One region of the Williamsia sp. DF01-3 genome, then DNA from elsewhere that is predicted to be linked to it. Evidence: predicted binding sites of a transcription regulator. Region 1 holds the regulator's gene; each other region holds the start of a gene.
The links. The regulator LexA, encoded in region 1, represses DNA repair genes until DNA is damaged. The targets are predictions, from matches to a motif close to CGAACANNTGTTCG.

Region 1 (4,972 bases):
GCGATACACCGACGCAAAACGAAGGTAAGCGACCTCGTCGAGATCCCGTAACGGGCCCAGGATCGCCAGGCCCACTTCGTTGCTGGGAACTTCGGCCGATCCTGAGGCGCGGACAGCCTCTTCGACCTGCTGCGCGAGCAGGTGCAGACGGTCATCGTCTACCGCGCGGCCCTGGCAGGCGCGCCTCACGCCCCTCATCACCTTCTCGCGACTGAAAGGTTCGGTGACACCGTTGCGTTTGACGACCGCAAGGACTGCGCTCTCCACCGTGGTGAACCGCCGTCCGCATTGCGAGCAGGCCCGCCGACGACGAATCGCCTGGCCCTCGTCGGCCACCCGTGAGTCGACGACCCGCGTGTCCTCGTTCTTGCAAAACGGGCAGTGCATGCAGGGTTCCTCGGACGTCAGCGGCCCCGTCGGAATGACCGGACACTCTGTTGTAGAGGATACCGCCCGGCCGATTGCTTGCCCCAACACTGCGGCTACCGCGCGTAGATCGGCGTCACCAGGGATTGCCCCGGCGACAACGCTGAATTGCTCATCGCGTTGAGGTCCATGATCTTCTCCACCACCGCTTCGGTCGGCATCTCGGGTGCGATTCGAGAGGCGATGTCGCCCAACGATTCTCCCGACTGCACATGGACGACAGCGGTCCCGGTGTTCGCCGGAGCGGCACCGCTCTCGACCACCCGGCCGAAGAACATGAGGAACAACACGAGCATCATCAGGCCGATTCCGACCACGGCGGCCCCGGCCCAGGCACGTCGGCGGAAATACACATCGCGCTCGACGGCGACCGTCGGTGCGGAACTGCCCGGCTCGGCGCAGCCAACCACAACACGGCGGTCGGCGGCGAGCCTGCGGTCGGCCGGCCGACGAGTACTGTCGACACGCGCTCGCGCCGTGCGGGTGTACTGATCGGAGGCGACGGGCCCACCGACTCGGGCGAGGCGGCGACGGGGCCGCTCAGCGGCCGGGCGGCTGATGGTGGTGGCTGCAGTCATTGTTCGATCCTCGGGTCAACAGTTCGATCACTCGTTCGATTGAACGATTGTTCGAGTTGTATCACGGTGGTCCGACACACGCCACGCCCAATCGAACAAATGTTTGAGAGTTGTGACAGATTGCATTAGCGTGATCCCCATAATCCAACGAACAACGTGTGCGTTTACCTCTCTCGACAGCTACGACACCTTGGCCGGACACCATACGAACTGGAGGACCTGATGGCCGATACGACAGACACCCGGACGCCGCCGGACGCGGCGGCCGCGACGGTGGTCACTTCCGAACCGCTGGCCGAGGGGTCGCTGACCCCGCGCCAGAAAGCCGTGCTGGAGGTGATCCGGGCGTCGGTCCGCGAACGCGGCTATCCCCCGTCCATCCGCGAGATCGGTGATGCTGTCGGCCTCACCTCCACGTCGTCGGTCGCTCATCAGCTCCGAACCCTCGAGCGCAAAGGATTCCTCCAGCGCGAGAACAACCGTCCCCGGGCGGTCAACATCCAGGACACCGACCTCAATCCGGCCACGGCTGCCGGCCAGGTCCAGGTCCCCGACGAATCCCTGCCGACACCGACGTTCGTTCCGGTCCTCGGCCGCATCGCGGCCGGCGGGCCGATCCTGGCCGAGGAAGCCGTCGAAGACGTGTTCCCGCTACCGAAAGAGCTTGTCGGGGAAGGATCTTTGTTCCTCCTGCGAGTGGTCGGCGAGTCGATGATCGATGCCGCCATCTGTGACGGCGACTGGGTGGTCGTCAGGCAGCAGAATGTCGCAGACAACGGCGACATCGTTGCGGCCATGATCGACGGGGAGGCGACCGTCAAGACGTTCAAACGCACCAAGGATGCGGTGTGGCTGATGCCGCACAACCCAGTGTTCGACCCCATCCCCGGCGACAACGCCGTGGTGTTGGGGAAAGTTGTCACGGTGATGCGGCGCCTCTGAGGCGTCCGGCAACATCCTCGGTAACCGGGCAGACGCGGAGACTACGCAGACACGAGTGGGGTGCACCTTCCGGTGCACCCCACTTCGCGTAGTTCTGAAACTCGTACTCAGACGCCGAGGCTTCGGCCGATGACTTCCTTCATGATCTCGGTGGTGCCGCCGTAGATGGTCTGAACTCGTGAATCGAGGAAGGCCTTGGCCACCGAGTACTCACGCATGTAGCCGTAGCCGCCGTGCAGCTGCAGGCAACGATCGATGAGGTGGACCTGGTTCTCGGTGGCGTAGTACTTCGCCATCGCCGCGTCCGGAACGGTGAGCTTCTTCTCGTTGAGCAGTTCGATACACCGATCGACGAACACACGGGTGGTAGCGGTGGACGTCGCCAGTTCGGCGAGCAGGAACCGCGAGTTCTGGAAGCTACCGATCGGGCGGCCAAATGCCTTGCGGTCCTTCGTGTACTGGATTGTCGTCTCGAGAACCGACTCCATGGCGCCGGCCGCCACAACAGCGATCGACAGGCGCTCCCGCGGAAGGTTCTGCATCAGGTAGATGAAGCCCATGCCCTCCTCGCCCAGCAAGTTCTCGGCGGGCACCTTGACGTTGTCGAAGCTCAGCTCGGCGGTGTCCTGCGCCTTCATCCCGACCTTGTCGAGATTGCGGCCGCGTTCGAATCCCTCCATACCGCGCTCGACCACCAGCAGGCTGAACCCCTTCGCACCGGCCTCAGGGTCGGTGCGGGCCACCACGATGACGAGGTCGGCGTTGATGCCGTTGGTGATGAACGTCTTGGAGCCGTTCAGCACCCAGTTGTCGCCGTCTTTCTTGGCGTTGGTCTTGATGCCCTGCAGATCGGAACCGGTGCCGGGCTCGGTCATCGCGATCGCGGTGATCAGCTCACCGGAGACGAAGCCGGGCAGCCAACGTGCCTTCTGCTCGTCGTTGCAGAGGTCGAGCAGGTACGGAGCCACCACGTCGTTGTGCAGCGCGAAGCCGATACCGCTGTAGCCGCCGCGGACGGTCTCTTCGTCGATGATGGTGTTGTAACGGAAGTCGTCGACTCCCCCGCCGCCGAACTCCTCGGGAGCCTCCACCGCGAGGAATCCGTTCTTGCCTGCTTCGACCCAGACATCCCGGTCCACCAGGTTCTGCTCTTCCCAGCGTTCGTGGTTCGGTGCCACGTGCTGTTCGAGGAAGCTCCGGTACGAATCGCGGAAGAGAAGGTGCTCGGGCTCGAAAAGGGTGCGTTCCATCGTCAGGTCTCCATTACAGGTGGCATTGGTTGGATATCCAACTGTAACCGGATTCTACATCTGGCCCAAAGCTGCAGTTCGGAGCGCTATTCGGCCGCCTCCGGGATGGCCAGAGATGCCAGCTGGCGCGACAGCGCGGCGGGCACCGTGGCGGTGATCGCAGTCCCGTCCGGCTCGTGACGTTCGGTCAATACGTCACCCTCGGCATGGATCCGCGACACGAGGTCGCCACGCTCATACGGCACCCGGACGCTGACGTGCACGTCATTCCTGGCCACCGACTCCCGGATGCGATCGAGGAGTACGTCGATGCCCTCGCCGGTGGCCGCCGAGATGAACACGGCTGTCGGGAACAATCCTTTCAGCTGCGCGAGTACCAGCGGGTCGGCGGCATCGATCTTGTTGATCACGAGCAGTTCGGGAGGAGCCGTTGCCTTCTCCTCCACGAGCACGGATTCGATCACCTTCCGCACCGCCATGATCTGGTCGGTCGGAACCGGGTCCGAACCATCAACGATGTGCAGGAGCAGATCGGCGTCGGCAACCTCCTCGAGGGTCGAACGGAAGGCCTCGACCAGCTGGGTGGGCAGATGCCGGACAAATCCGACGGTGTCGGTGATGACCAGTTCACGGCCATCCTCGAGGGACATCTGACGGGTTGTCGGATCGAGGGTTGCGAACAGGGCGTTCTGGACCAGCACGCCCGAGCCGGTCAGCGCGTTGATCAAACTCGACTTGCCGGCATTCGTGTACCCGACGATGGTCACCGCTGACGCGGCAGCCTGCTTTCGCTTGGCCCGCTTGGTGGTTCGTGACGTCTTCATCTCGCGGATCTCGCGCCGCAGTTTCGCTGTGCGTTCGCGGATCCGTCGACGGTCGGTCTCGATCTTCGTCTCACCGGGTCCGCGCAGTCCCACGCCGCCATTGCTGCCGGCACGGCCACCCGCCTGCCGGGACATGGATTCACCCCAGCCACGAAGCCGCGGGAGCATGTACTCCATCTGCGCCAGCGCGACCTGCGCCTTGCCTTCTCGCGACGTCGCGTGCTGGGCGAAGATGTCGAGGATCAGCGCAGTTCGATCGACGACCTTGACCTTGACCACTTTTTCCAGAGCAGTCAGCTGAGCAGGGGTCAGCTCGCCATCGCAGATGACGGTGTCGGCGCCGGTGGCCAAGACGATCTCACGCAGCTCGTGAGCTTTGCCGGACCCGATATAGGTTGCCGGATCCGGCTTCTCACGACGCTGGATGAGACCTTCGAGAACTTCCGACCCTGCCGTCTCGGCGAGGGCCTTGAGCTCGGCGAGACTGGAATTGGCTTGCGCAGTGGTGCTGCCCTGCGTCCAGACCCCGACCAGGACAACCCGTTCGAGTCGCAGCTGGCGGTACTCGACCTCGGTGACGTCGGTGAGCTCTGTGGACAATCCGGCGACGCGCTGCAGCGAACTGCGTTCGTCGAGTTGGAGTTCGCCGATCGTCGGCGCGTCGCGCTGGTCGTTGCCGGCTTTGTTGATTTCGGTCATGAGATCACCATGGTGACACTCGGGTAGGTGTGGTGCATACCGATTTTAGAGCCATCCCTCGTTGAGCACTCCGGCGCCGACGAGTACCGACGGGCCGCGCAGCGTTGTGTTCTCGTCATCGACCGTCACCGTGATCTGACCCCCGGGAACGTTGACGAGTACCGTCCCCTCGGACCTTTCCATGAACCGCAGAGCAGCGGCGCCGGCGGCGACGACTCCGGTACCGCAGCTGCGGGTTTCACCGACTCCGCGT
Region 2 (4,972 bases), 2.0 Mb from region 1:
GATGCGCCAGCCCCAGGTCTCCATCTGTTGGTCGCTGAGCGCCAGTTCGAGCAGCAGCACGATGGCGGTGCCCATCACGAACCCGGCGAGTGTGCCGAACTCGAGGAAGCTTCCATACCGGCCGCGCTTCTTGTCCGGCGCGTATTCGGCCATGAACGTTGCCGCTCCGCCGTATTCGCCTCCGGTGGAGAATCCCTGGACCACCCGCAGTGCGATCAACAGGATCGGCGCCCATACACCGGCGACCGCATGCGTGGGCAGCAGTCCGATGAGGGCGGTGGCGCCCGAGATGAGCAAAATGGTCATGGCCAGCACGGCTTTTCGGCCGATCCGGTCTCCGATCGGACCCCAGATCATGCCGCCGAGCGGTCGGAGCACAAAGGAGATCGCAAATCCCAGCATCGTGCCGATGGTCCCGAGGTCGCCGGGAAAGAAAGCTTGCGTGAGATAAGTCGTGGTGGCGGCGTAGACGCCGTAGTCGTACCACTCGGTCGCGTTGCCGATGGCGGATGCGCCGATGGCCTTGCGTAAGAGCTTCTTGCCTTCCGGTGAATCCGGATCCGGAAATCCTGGTGCAATGTCTGAATTCGATTTCGCGATGTTCGGGCTCATTGATACCCCCTTCAACTGAAGACGTCGGGCTCTGGTGTCTTCGAGGCCCACAGATTCCTGCTACTTCCGCGTTTTGAAAGCAGGTGACTAGGCGTTTGTCGGTGCAGGCCTCCTCGAGGATGGTGGCCGCGGCAGGTTGCCGAAGCCCGTTCTATCTTCCCGATGCCGGTCGGTCGACGGGCACGTTCGGACTCGACGTTATCGCTGCGCCACCGAATTGAGATACGGCACCCGGTTCGGCGATGATTCGACGCAACCCGTCCCGCATGTGGTCGACCATCAGTTCGTCGGCCGATTTTGTGTCCCGCTGGGCAATTGCCGCGACGATGCGGCGGTGTTCGGAGATCCGCTCTTCGGCGGATACGTAGGTGCCTCGCATGGCCCCCAGACACATCCGTGTCTCGACGAGAATGGTCTCGTGAAGTCGCGAGAGCCGGGGGCTACCGGCGAGTTCTACGAGTTCGTGGTGAAATGCCATGTCCGCGTCCGCAATCTGCGGACCGTTGGGGTCGTCCGCGTGCCGCTCCATCTCCTCGACTGCGGCGGTGAGGACGTCGACGGCGTCGTCGGGGCGGCGCAGGATCACCTGTTCGAGTGCTGCGCGCTCAACCGCGGCTCGGGCGACGTACATGTCCCTGATGTCGTCGTCGTCCATGGTGATCACGAACAGACCGCGGTTCCGGTAGCTGACCAGCAGCCCTTCCTGCGTCAACCTCTGCATGGCCTCACGCAGTGGTCCGCGGCTGACGCCCAGATCGGCCGCCAGGCCCGATTCGGTCAGTTGCGAACCGGGAGGAAAGTCGCCTTTGGCGATGGCTGCACGCAGTTGGCGGGCGATGATGGCCGGAGTCGACTCCTGGACCAGGGGTTCGAGCACCCGAGATCTGGCCACGCGCCCGCGGGCACCGCCTGACTTCTTGATCTCATCGGACATGAGTCACCGCACCCAAACCCCTCGCGTTCCGTCTTCGTAGATTGTTGACAATCTACCGCACAAGCGGACTCATACAACCTGCCTGCCGGCTTTTGCCTGCGACGGGAACACCCGGGTCGGGTCATTCAGCTGTCAGCGGTGATCGCCAACCCCACGGTGCCCTTCTTGCCTCTGCGCAGCAGGCTGCCCTTCACCGTGACCCATCCGAGGAGCCCGTACTTCTTCTGCACCACGTCCCTGGCGTGATCACTGCCCGGGGTATCGAGGATCTGGGCTGTTCCGGACACGGGATCTCCGTACGTCTGCTTGCCCCGCACGTCGCACGCCTGGACCACCACGGCCGGGTTACAACGCAGCCGCTTCACCTTCCATGAATCGGTCACCGTCCACATCAACAATTTGTCGCCGTCGAGCGCCGCCCACAGCGGCGAGGACACCGGTGTCCCGTCTTTACGGAACGTGGTCAGCTGCACATATTTTGCGGTTCCTGCCTGCCCAAACGGTGTTGTCATCACATGCCCTTCGTCGCCAGCCCTTGTCCGCAGATGCTACGCACACCGATGACAAACGCCCGTCGACGCGGTCCACATCAGAAGAGGCTCGGTTACGAGAGGAGACGAGATGACCAAGATCTGCGTGGACATCACCATGTCACTGGACGGATACGTCACGGGGCCTTCTCCAGGGCTCGAGCAAGGGCTCGGGGTCGGGGGCGAGGCCCTGCACCACTGGGCGATGGCCCACAAGACCGACGCCGACGAGCAGATCCTGGCGAGCGGATACGAGGCCACCGGCGTGGTGATCATGGGAAGACGCACCTTCGACATCATCGACGCACCCGACGGCTGGAACGACGACGTCGGGTATGGCGCTGCTCGCGATCAATCCACCCGACCTCCGAATATTGTTCTGACGCACAATGTTCCCGATAATCCACGACTACGACATGGCTTCACATTCGTCACCGGCGGACCCAGGGCCGCACTGGATGCCGCCCTGGAGTTGGCCGGCACGAAGGACATCGTCATCATGGGTGGCGCTGACGTCGCCGGCCAATTCCTGCGCGCAGCCTTGGTAGACGAGCTGCGCCTGCACATCGCGCCCGTGATACTAGGCGCGGGCACCCCGTTGTGGAAGGACTTGCCACACGTCGAACTCGCGCAAACCGACGTGGTGTCGACTCCATATGGCATCCATACGACCTACTCGATGAAGAGCTGAACCGCGGGCATGCCCTCAAAGCATTGGGCTGGAATGCAATTCGACAAACCGGCCTGACTCTCGAGCCCCGGCGAGAACACCAATCTTGGTTTCGAACACATGTTCGACAAACGTCTGAAATCGAGGTAGACTGACACCAGTTGATCGAGGCCCGGGGGGGACCAACCGATGACCGACACCACTTCTCTTGATCCACCGGCGCCGCCGGTGTTGATGGGCCTGTATCGAGACCTGAGTTCTGTCCTGGACCAAATAGCGGGTGCGTCTTCGTCAGATCTTGATGACGCGGCGGTGTGCGAGCTGGTACGAATGAACGAGAAAGCTGTTCGCGCTCTTGGTTTTCAAGGTTTACAACGGCTACTCGAAGTGTCAGAGCGGGGCGCATTCCGCAAGGCCGGGCACCCGACATTGCACCGCTTCGTGATGAGTGAGTTGCGGGTGACGCGCGGCGATGCGTCATCGCGGTTGAAGGCATTGGATGCCGTCGCCCGGCTTCACTCCCTGCAGGGCGAGGTGCTGCCGCCGAAGTGCCCTGCAGCAGCAAAGGCGATGGCAGACGGAGCAATTGGGTTAGCACACATGGATGTCATGCTTGATGTGCGCAAACACATCCCCAACAAGGCCGCACCCGAGGTACTCGACGTTGTCGATGCATGGATGGTCGACAACGCGCGCACGATGAATCCGACTGACCTGATCCAGTGTGGACGCGAGGTGCTGGCGCGGGTCGACCCCGACGGCGCACTGACCGATGAGCAGGACCGCAAACGCAATCGCGGGTTGAGTGTTGGCGACCAGGGCACTGACCTGATGGCCAAGATCACCGGCACCCTCGATCCCCAGACGCTGGCACTGTTCAAGACCGTCCTCGATGTGTGGGCTGCCCCAGGCATGAACAACCCTGATGACCCCGATTCCCCGGCCGGAGCCGCCGACGATCCGGGCCACCACAAAGCACTGATCGAGTCGGCCGCCCACCGCGACACCCGCACCACCGCCCAGCGCCAACACGACGCGTTCAAAGCGATTCTGCGCACCGTCCTGGAATACAAACTTCTGGGCACGTCCCACCGCGGGTTGCCGGCCCAGGTGATCATCACGATGACAAAGCAGCAACTCGACGACGTGGCAGGCATCGCAACCACCGCGTCGGGGGTGGATCTCCCAGTCAAAGACGCTCTCGAACTCGCCGCTCGCTCAGACAAGTCGTTGGCTGTGTTCGCACATCACTCAGCCGAGGTCCTGTACTTCGCCCGGGCGAAACGCGTTGCCCAGCAGGGTCAGCGGTTGGCGTTGTTCGCCGCCTACCGTGGCTGTTCGCACCCGGGCTGTCGCCAACCGGCCACCTGGGCCGAGATCCATCACGTGAACGCGTGGATTCTGGGCGGCCTCACCAATGTCGATGAGCTGGTGCCGGCCTGCCCCGCCCATCACGCGATGATCGGCGACGATCCTGACCAGTGGCAGACCGTCATGATCACCGAAGGCGCCGACGCGGGCCGGGTTGCCTGGATCCCGCCGGCATGTGTCGATCCCGATCAAGTCCCGCGGGTCAACCGGGCCAACCACGTGGGCGAAACCGTTGATGCCGAGTGGACCGAGGTCATCGCCACACGCGACGAAGCGCTCAGAGAACACGAACATCGGTCGATGCGGCAGAGCCATTCGCAGCCGCCAGACCTCCCTTCAGAAGACCCGGCCGCCGCAGACGACGGGGGCTGACGAGTCACAACAGGTGGGCAGGGTGTCGGCGGTTTGCGCCAGACACAAAGGGGTAGTCTCCGCAACGAGTTTCTCGCAGCGCAACGAGAGGGCAGACCATCATGCCGACAGCAACCCCACTGCCTGTGTCGACACTCGCCGTCATCCTGCGGCACCAAAACGTCTGCACGGACGCTCAGTCGTGAGCACCACCGAGAAGAACACCGGCGGATCGGCCACGTCGGCGACGTTGGGCACCAGCCTCAAACCCAGACACATCACGATGATCTCGATCGCGGGCGTCATCGGCGCCGGGTTGTTCGTCGGGTCAGCGAATGCGATCGAGAAGGCCGGGCCGGCAGTCATCATCTCGTACGCGCTTGCCGGGACACTTGTGGTGCTGGTGATGCGCATGCTCGGCGAGATGGCCACCGCCAACCCCAACACGGGTTCCTTCTCGGTCTATTCGCACCGGGCATTGGGGCGATGGGCGGGCTTCTCCGT
Region 3 (4,972 bases), 1.5 Mb from region 1:
CGCGGCGCCCGGCACGGTCATCGCGATCCACTCCACGATCGGTCCGCAGACCGCGATCGATCTCGCCGCGGTGTGCGCGAAGTCGCGCGTGGAGCTGGTGGATGCACCGGTCTCCGGGGGCGCCCCCGGAGCGCAACAAGGCAAGCTCGCCATCATGGTCGGCGGTGAGCGGTCGGCTTATCTACAGCTGAAAGAGCCGTACGCCTCGGTCTCGGACATGATGGTGCACGCCGGACCGGTGGGTGCCGGGACCCGGATGAAGCTGGCCCGCAATCTACTTCACTTCATCGCTTTCACGGCGACCACCGAGGCGGCGCGGCTCGCCGAGGCGGCGGGCATCGACATCGCCAAGCTCGGCAAGGTGGTCCGGCACACCGATGCGATTACGGGTGGGCCGGGTGCGATCATGCTGCGGGACACCACGGCGCCCATCGATCCCGACGACTTCTGGTACGAAATCTTCACGCACGTGCGGGATCTCGGCGAGAAGGACCTCGCGCTCGCCTTGCAGCTCGGCGCCGAACTCGGGGTCGATCTGCCGCTCGGGCATATCTCTTTGGATCGTTTCGCTGACGGCTTGGGTGTGGGAAAGGCAAAACAATGACAACTGACGGCACGTCAGAGCGACGTCGACGGGGCCTGGACATGATGTCCAAGGTGTACGGGTGGGACATGCAGGACGGCCCTGGCGACTTCTTCGCGCACACCGCCGATCAGCTGTTCGCCGAGGTGTGGACCCGTGAGGGGCTCACCGTGCGGGATCGGAGACTGCTACTGCTGGGCGCGCTGGCCGCAACCGGGCAGACCGATGTCGCCGAGATCCAGGCCGGCGCCGCACTCGGGAACGGCGAACTCGATGGTGATCAGCTACTCGAAATCGCTTTGTTCCTCTGCTATTACATCGGTTGGCCGCAAGGTACCCGGCTCAACATGATGTTCGGCGAGGTCATCAAGAAGCACAAGAAGGCGACGCGGGCAGCGGACTGAGAGTGGTCCGGTGACATTCTTCGCGACTCGATTCGACTTCCGAGCTCCAGGCGCCACCCCCGCCGCCCGCGGCGAACTGTTCGCGCGGTCGGTGGAGCAGGCGGAGTACCTCGACACCCACGGCCAGGACGCCCTGATGTTGTCGGAGCACCACGGTTCGTCCGACGGCTACCTCCCGAGTCCGATGCTGGTGGCGTCGGCGTTCGCCGCGCAAACGTCTCGGATCGCGATCACAGTGTCGGCGCTTGTCGCGAATCTGTACGACCCGCTGCGACTGGCCGAGGACATCGCCGTCCTCGACCACCTCAGCGGGGGTCGGGTGTCGTACACGCTCGGGCTCGGGTACCTGCCCCACGAGTACACACAGCTCGGTCGGCCGTGGGGCAGTCGAGGCGCCGATATCGAACGACTGATCGGCGTTCTTCGGGTCGCGTGGAGTGGAGAACCGTTCGAGTTCGAAGGACGGACAGTGCAGGTGACTCCGGCGCCGTTGTCCAAGCCCCACCCGATGTTGTTCTACGGCGGCGGCTCCAGGGCTGCTGCTCTGCGCGCCGCCCGACTCGACCTCGGCTTCCAACCACAGGTCGCCGACACCGCGTTGCGCGACCTGTACGAGTCGGAATGCCGTGCGCACGGCCGCGAACCGGGTTTTGTGATGATGCCGCCGCCAGGGCCGTCGACGGTGTTCTGCTCCGAAGACCCGGACCGGTTCTGGCACCACTACGGCTCGTACCTTCTCGCCGACGCCCAGGCGTACGAGGCATGGCACGGCGATCACGCCTCGCATGTTCGAGACAGCTCCACCACCGTGGACGAACTTCGCAGCGGCACGGGCTATCTGGTCTGCACCCCGGACGACCTGGTCGAGAAATGCCGTAGTCGCGAAGTACGCCTGGTGACAAGTCACCCCCTGTGCGGCGGGATGCCTGAGCAACCATCCTGGGACAGCGTGCACCTCATCGGCGAGAAGGTGCTTCCCGCGCTGAGGAACTGACGCCCCGGGTAACGGGACTGGCCGGCCTCACACTGTGTAGTTGTCAAGGAGCTTGGTCGATCGGCACAAGGTCTGCAGTTCGAGATCTCGGTTCTAGGCGGCAGCCGGCAGGACGATCTGCGACCGTCGGTGGGCAGGTATCGGTTTTTGTCGTCGATCGACACTCTTCGGTGGCGTGAACCACGGATGCCCATCGCCGCCTATCGCGACTGCCCACCCATGGTGGTGGATCATTAGGTGATGGTGCCGACACAACAGGACGGTGTTGCTCAGGCTGGTCTTGCCGCCTTTGGACCAGTGCTCGATGTGATGGGCATCGGTCCATCCGGCAGGGCGACCACATCCCGGGAACGCGCACCCACAGTCCCGCGCCAGCAACGCTTTCCGTATCGCCGGGGTGACCGTGCGATGTTCCCGACCGACGTCGAGAGGCACACGTTCACCGTTGAGGACCATCGACGTCAACGTGGCATCGCAGGCCAGTAGTCGCGCAGCTTCACCACTGATCGGACCCATCCATTGCAAGTGAAAAGCACTTGTATAGCCCCGATCATCGAGGAACTGCGTGTACTCATCTGTCGACGCACCCGGCCCGGGCGGTGCGGCCCCCTCCTCGGCCAGCTCACGCGCATCAACGGTCATCGTCAGATGCGGGCGCACCCCACCCACCGTCGGCCGGTCTTCGGCCTGCAAGTAGGCGTCGATCAAGCGCTCGAGGCCTTCGGCCATTCGTTGCTCGGTCGAGCGTGGGTCGGGCGTGCCGTCGTCGGCCGGCATCGGCCTGGTCAGTGGATCCAGCCCGGTCAACAATTTCTCCCCGAGAATCGCGTCGACGTCGAACTTTCCGCGTACCCGCCCGTCACCACCGGGAGTCACCGTGAAGCCGTTCAGCGCAGCGTTTTCCGACATCGGCACCGCACCTGTTGTTATCGCAAGCGCGCACGCATCAGCACGAGCCCGTTCACCGATCTCAGTGGGTGTGGCACCCGACCACGCCTGCCCCAGCAGACGGTTCACACAGGCGTCTCGGGCTGCGTCCGCCAATTCGGGCACAGCTCGCTCGACATGCGCTATGCCCCGCACGATCGCGTCCACCTGCTCGCCGGAGAAGTCACCGTCGCGAGCATGATCCTCTACCCGCGGTAACAACGCCAAGGCACGACCTACCCGCACCGTGCGATGGGAACACCCTGGCGCAAGCCCCCCGGTCATCAACAGAGCGGCAGTGGACGCCGCTCCCAGCTTCTTTGCCACGCCACGCCGATCGAGCGCCCCCGCCCACACCGACAACACGTGATCAACAAGATGACGAACCTTGATCAACGCCACCACCTGCTCGGCCAAGACGGCATCAGCTTCAGGCGGTGACCCCTGCGCAACCACAGCCAACGCTGTGCGGATTCCCCCGATATCCATGCCTCAACGTTAGAGCAAGATCACCATTCGCACAAGTGTTCGAACGAACTTATTTCCTTGCGCTGCAACCTATTTCGAGGCGGCAACAGTACCGAGCCACCCAGTCTAACCGCGAGGTCTGACAGTTCTATCGACCAGAAGAGCCCAACTCAACCCGCAACACTCTCCGAGTCATCTTTGCGCGCACCCATGTACGCCCGCTCGACCAACGATGGATCGTCCGACAGCACAGACGAAGGCTGGTCGAGGACCACTTCACCATGCACCATGATCACGGCTCGGTCCGCGATCCCGAGGGCGAGGTGGACGTGCTGTTCCACCAGCACCACCGCTGTGTCGCCCCGGTCCGCGACTGCGCGGATGATCGGCAGGATCGACTCCACCACAACGGGTGCGAGCCCCATGCTCAGCTCGTCGATGAGCAGTACCTTCGGCCGCTGGATGAGTGCGCGGCCGATGGCGAGCATCTGCTGCTCACCCCCGGACAACTGGCCGGCGTCGACTTTGAGGCGAGCACCGAGTGCCGGGAAGTACTCGAGCACCTCATTCAGGGCCTGCTTGCCGCGGTCACGTCCGCGGGTCGCGAGCTGAAGGTTCTTGCGCACGCTCAACCCGCGGAAGAGCGCGCGGTCGTCGGGCACCAGCACGAGACCCGATCCCACTGCGGCGCGCGGACTTCCGCGACGAAGGGTCTGCCCACCGACCAAGACGTCTCCGCCGAAGCTCGGCAACAACCCGGCCAAGGTGAGCAACAAAGTGGTCTTGCCTGCACCATTCGGCCCCAGCAGCGACACCACCTCGCCCGCGCCGATGTCCAGGTCGACGTTGCGCACACACGGGCTGCGCTTGAAGTACCCGGCCTCCAGGCCCTTGCATTCCAGCACGCTCATGAGATCACCTTCTGTTCCGTGAGCCCGGTCGCCGATGTGGCCTCGCCGGTGTCTCGACCACCCGCAGGCACACCCAGATAGGCACGGATAACGTTCTCATCGGCCCGGATGGCATCTGGGGTCCCACTGGCGATGACCTTGCCGAGATCGAGGACGATGATCCGATCACAGACGGACAGAACGAGTTCCATGTCGTGGTCTACGAGGAGCATCGTCATACCGTTGTTGCGGACGGCGCGTAGCCGTTCACCGAGCCACCGACTCTCGTTGCTGTCGAGGCCGGCGGCGGGCTCGTCGAGCAGTGCCACCGAGGGGTTGCCGGCGAGCACCCGCGCCATCGACACCAATTGGCGCTGCCCTTGTGACAGTGAGGCAACGGTGACATCGGCGACCGAATGCAGATCGAGCAACCCGAGAACATCGTCGACGCTCTCGCCGCTCGTGGAAGCCTTACCGCCACGCGCGCCGACGGTGACGTTCTCCCGCACGGACAGGTCGTCGTACAGCTCGACATCCTGGAACGTGCGGCCCAGTCCACGTCGACTGCGTCGGTGCGGAGCCAGATCGGTCACGTCGGCTCCGTCGAGAGTGATGTGTCCCGACGCCGACGCGAAACCACTGATGGCGTCGATCAGAGTGGTCTTCCCGGCACCGTTCGGCCCGATCAGCCCGACGATCTCACCGT

Region 2: MVA47_RS24810 (HNH endonuclease signature motif containing protein) is a predicted target of LexA. The motif match lies at 2,860-2,873, and genes of this name have one in related genera.
Region 3: MVA47_RS22725 (HNH endonuclease signature motif containing protein) is a predicted target of LexA. The motif match lies at 3,426-3,439, and genes of this name have one in related genera.

The regions. Positions count from the first base shown of each region.
Region 1 covers NZ_JALKFS010000005.1:2,854,331-2,859,302, reverse strand. Annotated here, with positions in the region: gene nrdR (transcriptional regulator NrdR) at 1-387, opposite strand, end outside; gene MVA47_RS15600 (LysM peptidoglycan-binding domain-containing protein) at 483-1,004, opposite strand; gene lexA (transcriptional repressor LexA) at 1,227-1,946, shown strand; gene MVA47_RS15590 (acyl-CoA dehydrogenase family protein) at 2,054-3,196, opposite strand; gene hflX (GTPase HflX) at 3,283-4,719, opposite strand; gene dapF (diaminopimelate epimerase) at 4,765-4,972, opposite strand, start outside.
Region 2 covers NZ_JALKFS010000005.1:4,851,268-4,856,239, forward strand. Annotated here, with positions in the region: gene MVA47_RS24790 (MFS transporter) at 1-612, opposite strand, end outside; gene MVA47_RS24795 (GntR family transcriptional regulator) at 764-1,546, opposite strand; gene MVA47_RS24800 (PPOX class F420-dependent oxidoreductase) at 1,672-2,058, opposite strand; gene MVA47_RS24805 (dihydrofolate reductase family protein) at 2,168-2,767, shown strand; gene MVA47_RS24810 (HNH endonuclease signature motif containing protein) at 2,936-4,489, shown strand; gene MVA47_RS24815 (amino acid permease) at 4,752-4,972, shown strand, end outside.
Region 3 covers NZ_JALKFS010000005.1:4,393,050-4,398,021, forward strand. Annotated here, with positions in the region: gene MVA47_RS22710 (NAD(P)-dependent oxidoreductase) at 1-604, shown strand, start outside; gene MVA47_RS22715 (carboxymuconolactone decarboxylase family protein) at 601-987, shown strand; gene MVA47_RS22720 (LLM class flavin-dependent oxidoreductase) at 998-1,981, shown strand; gene MVA47_RS22725 (HNH endonuclease signature motif containing protein) at 2,075-3,397, opposite strand; gene MVA47_RS22730 (ABC transporter ATP-binding protein) at 3,547-4,287, opposite strand; gene MVA47_RS22735 (branched-chain amino acid ABC transporter permease/ATP-binding protein) at 4,284-4,972, opposite strand, start outside.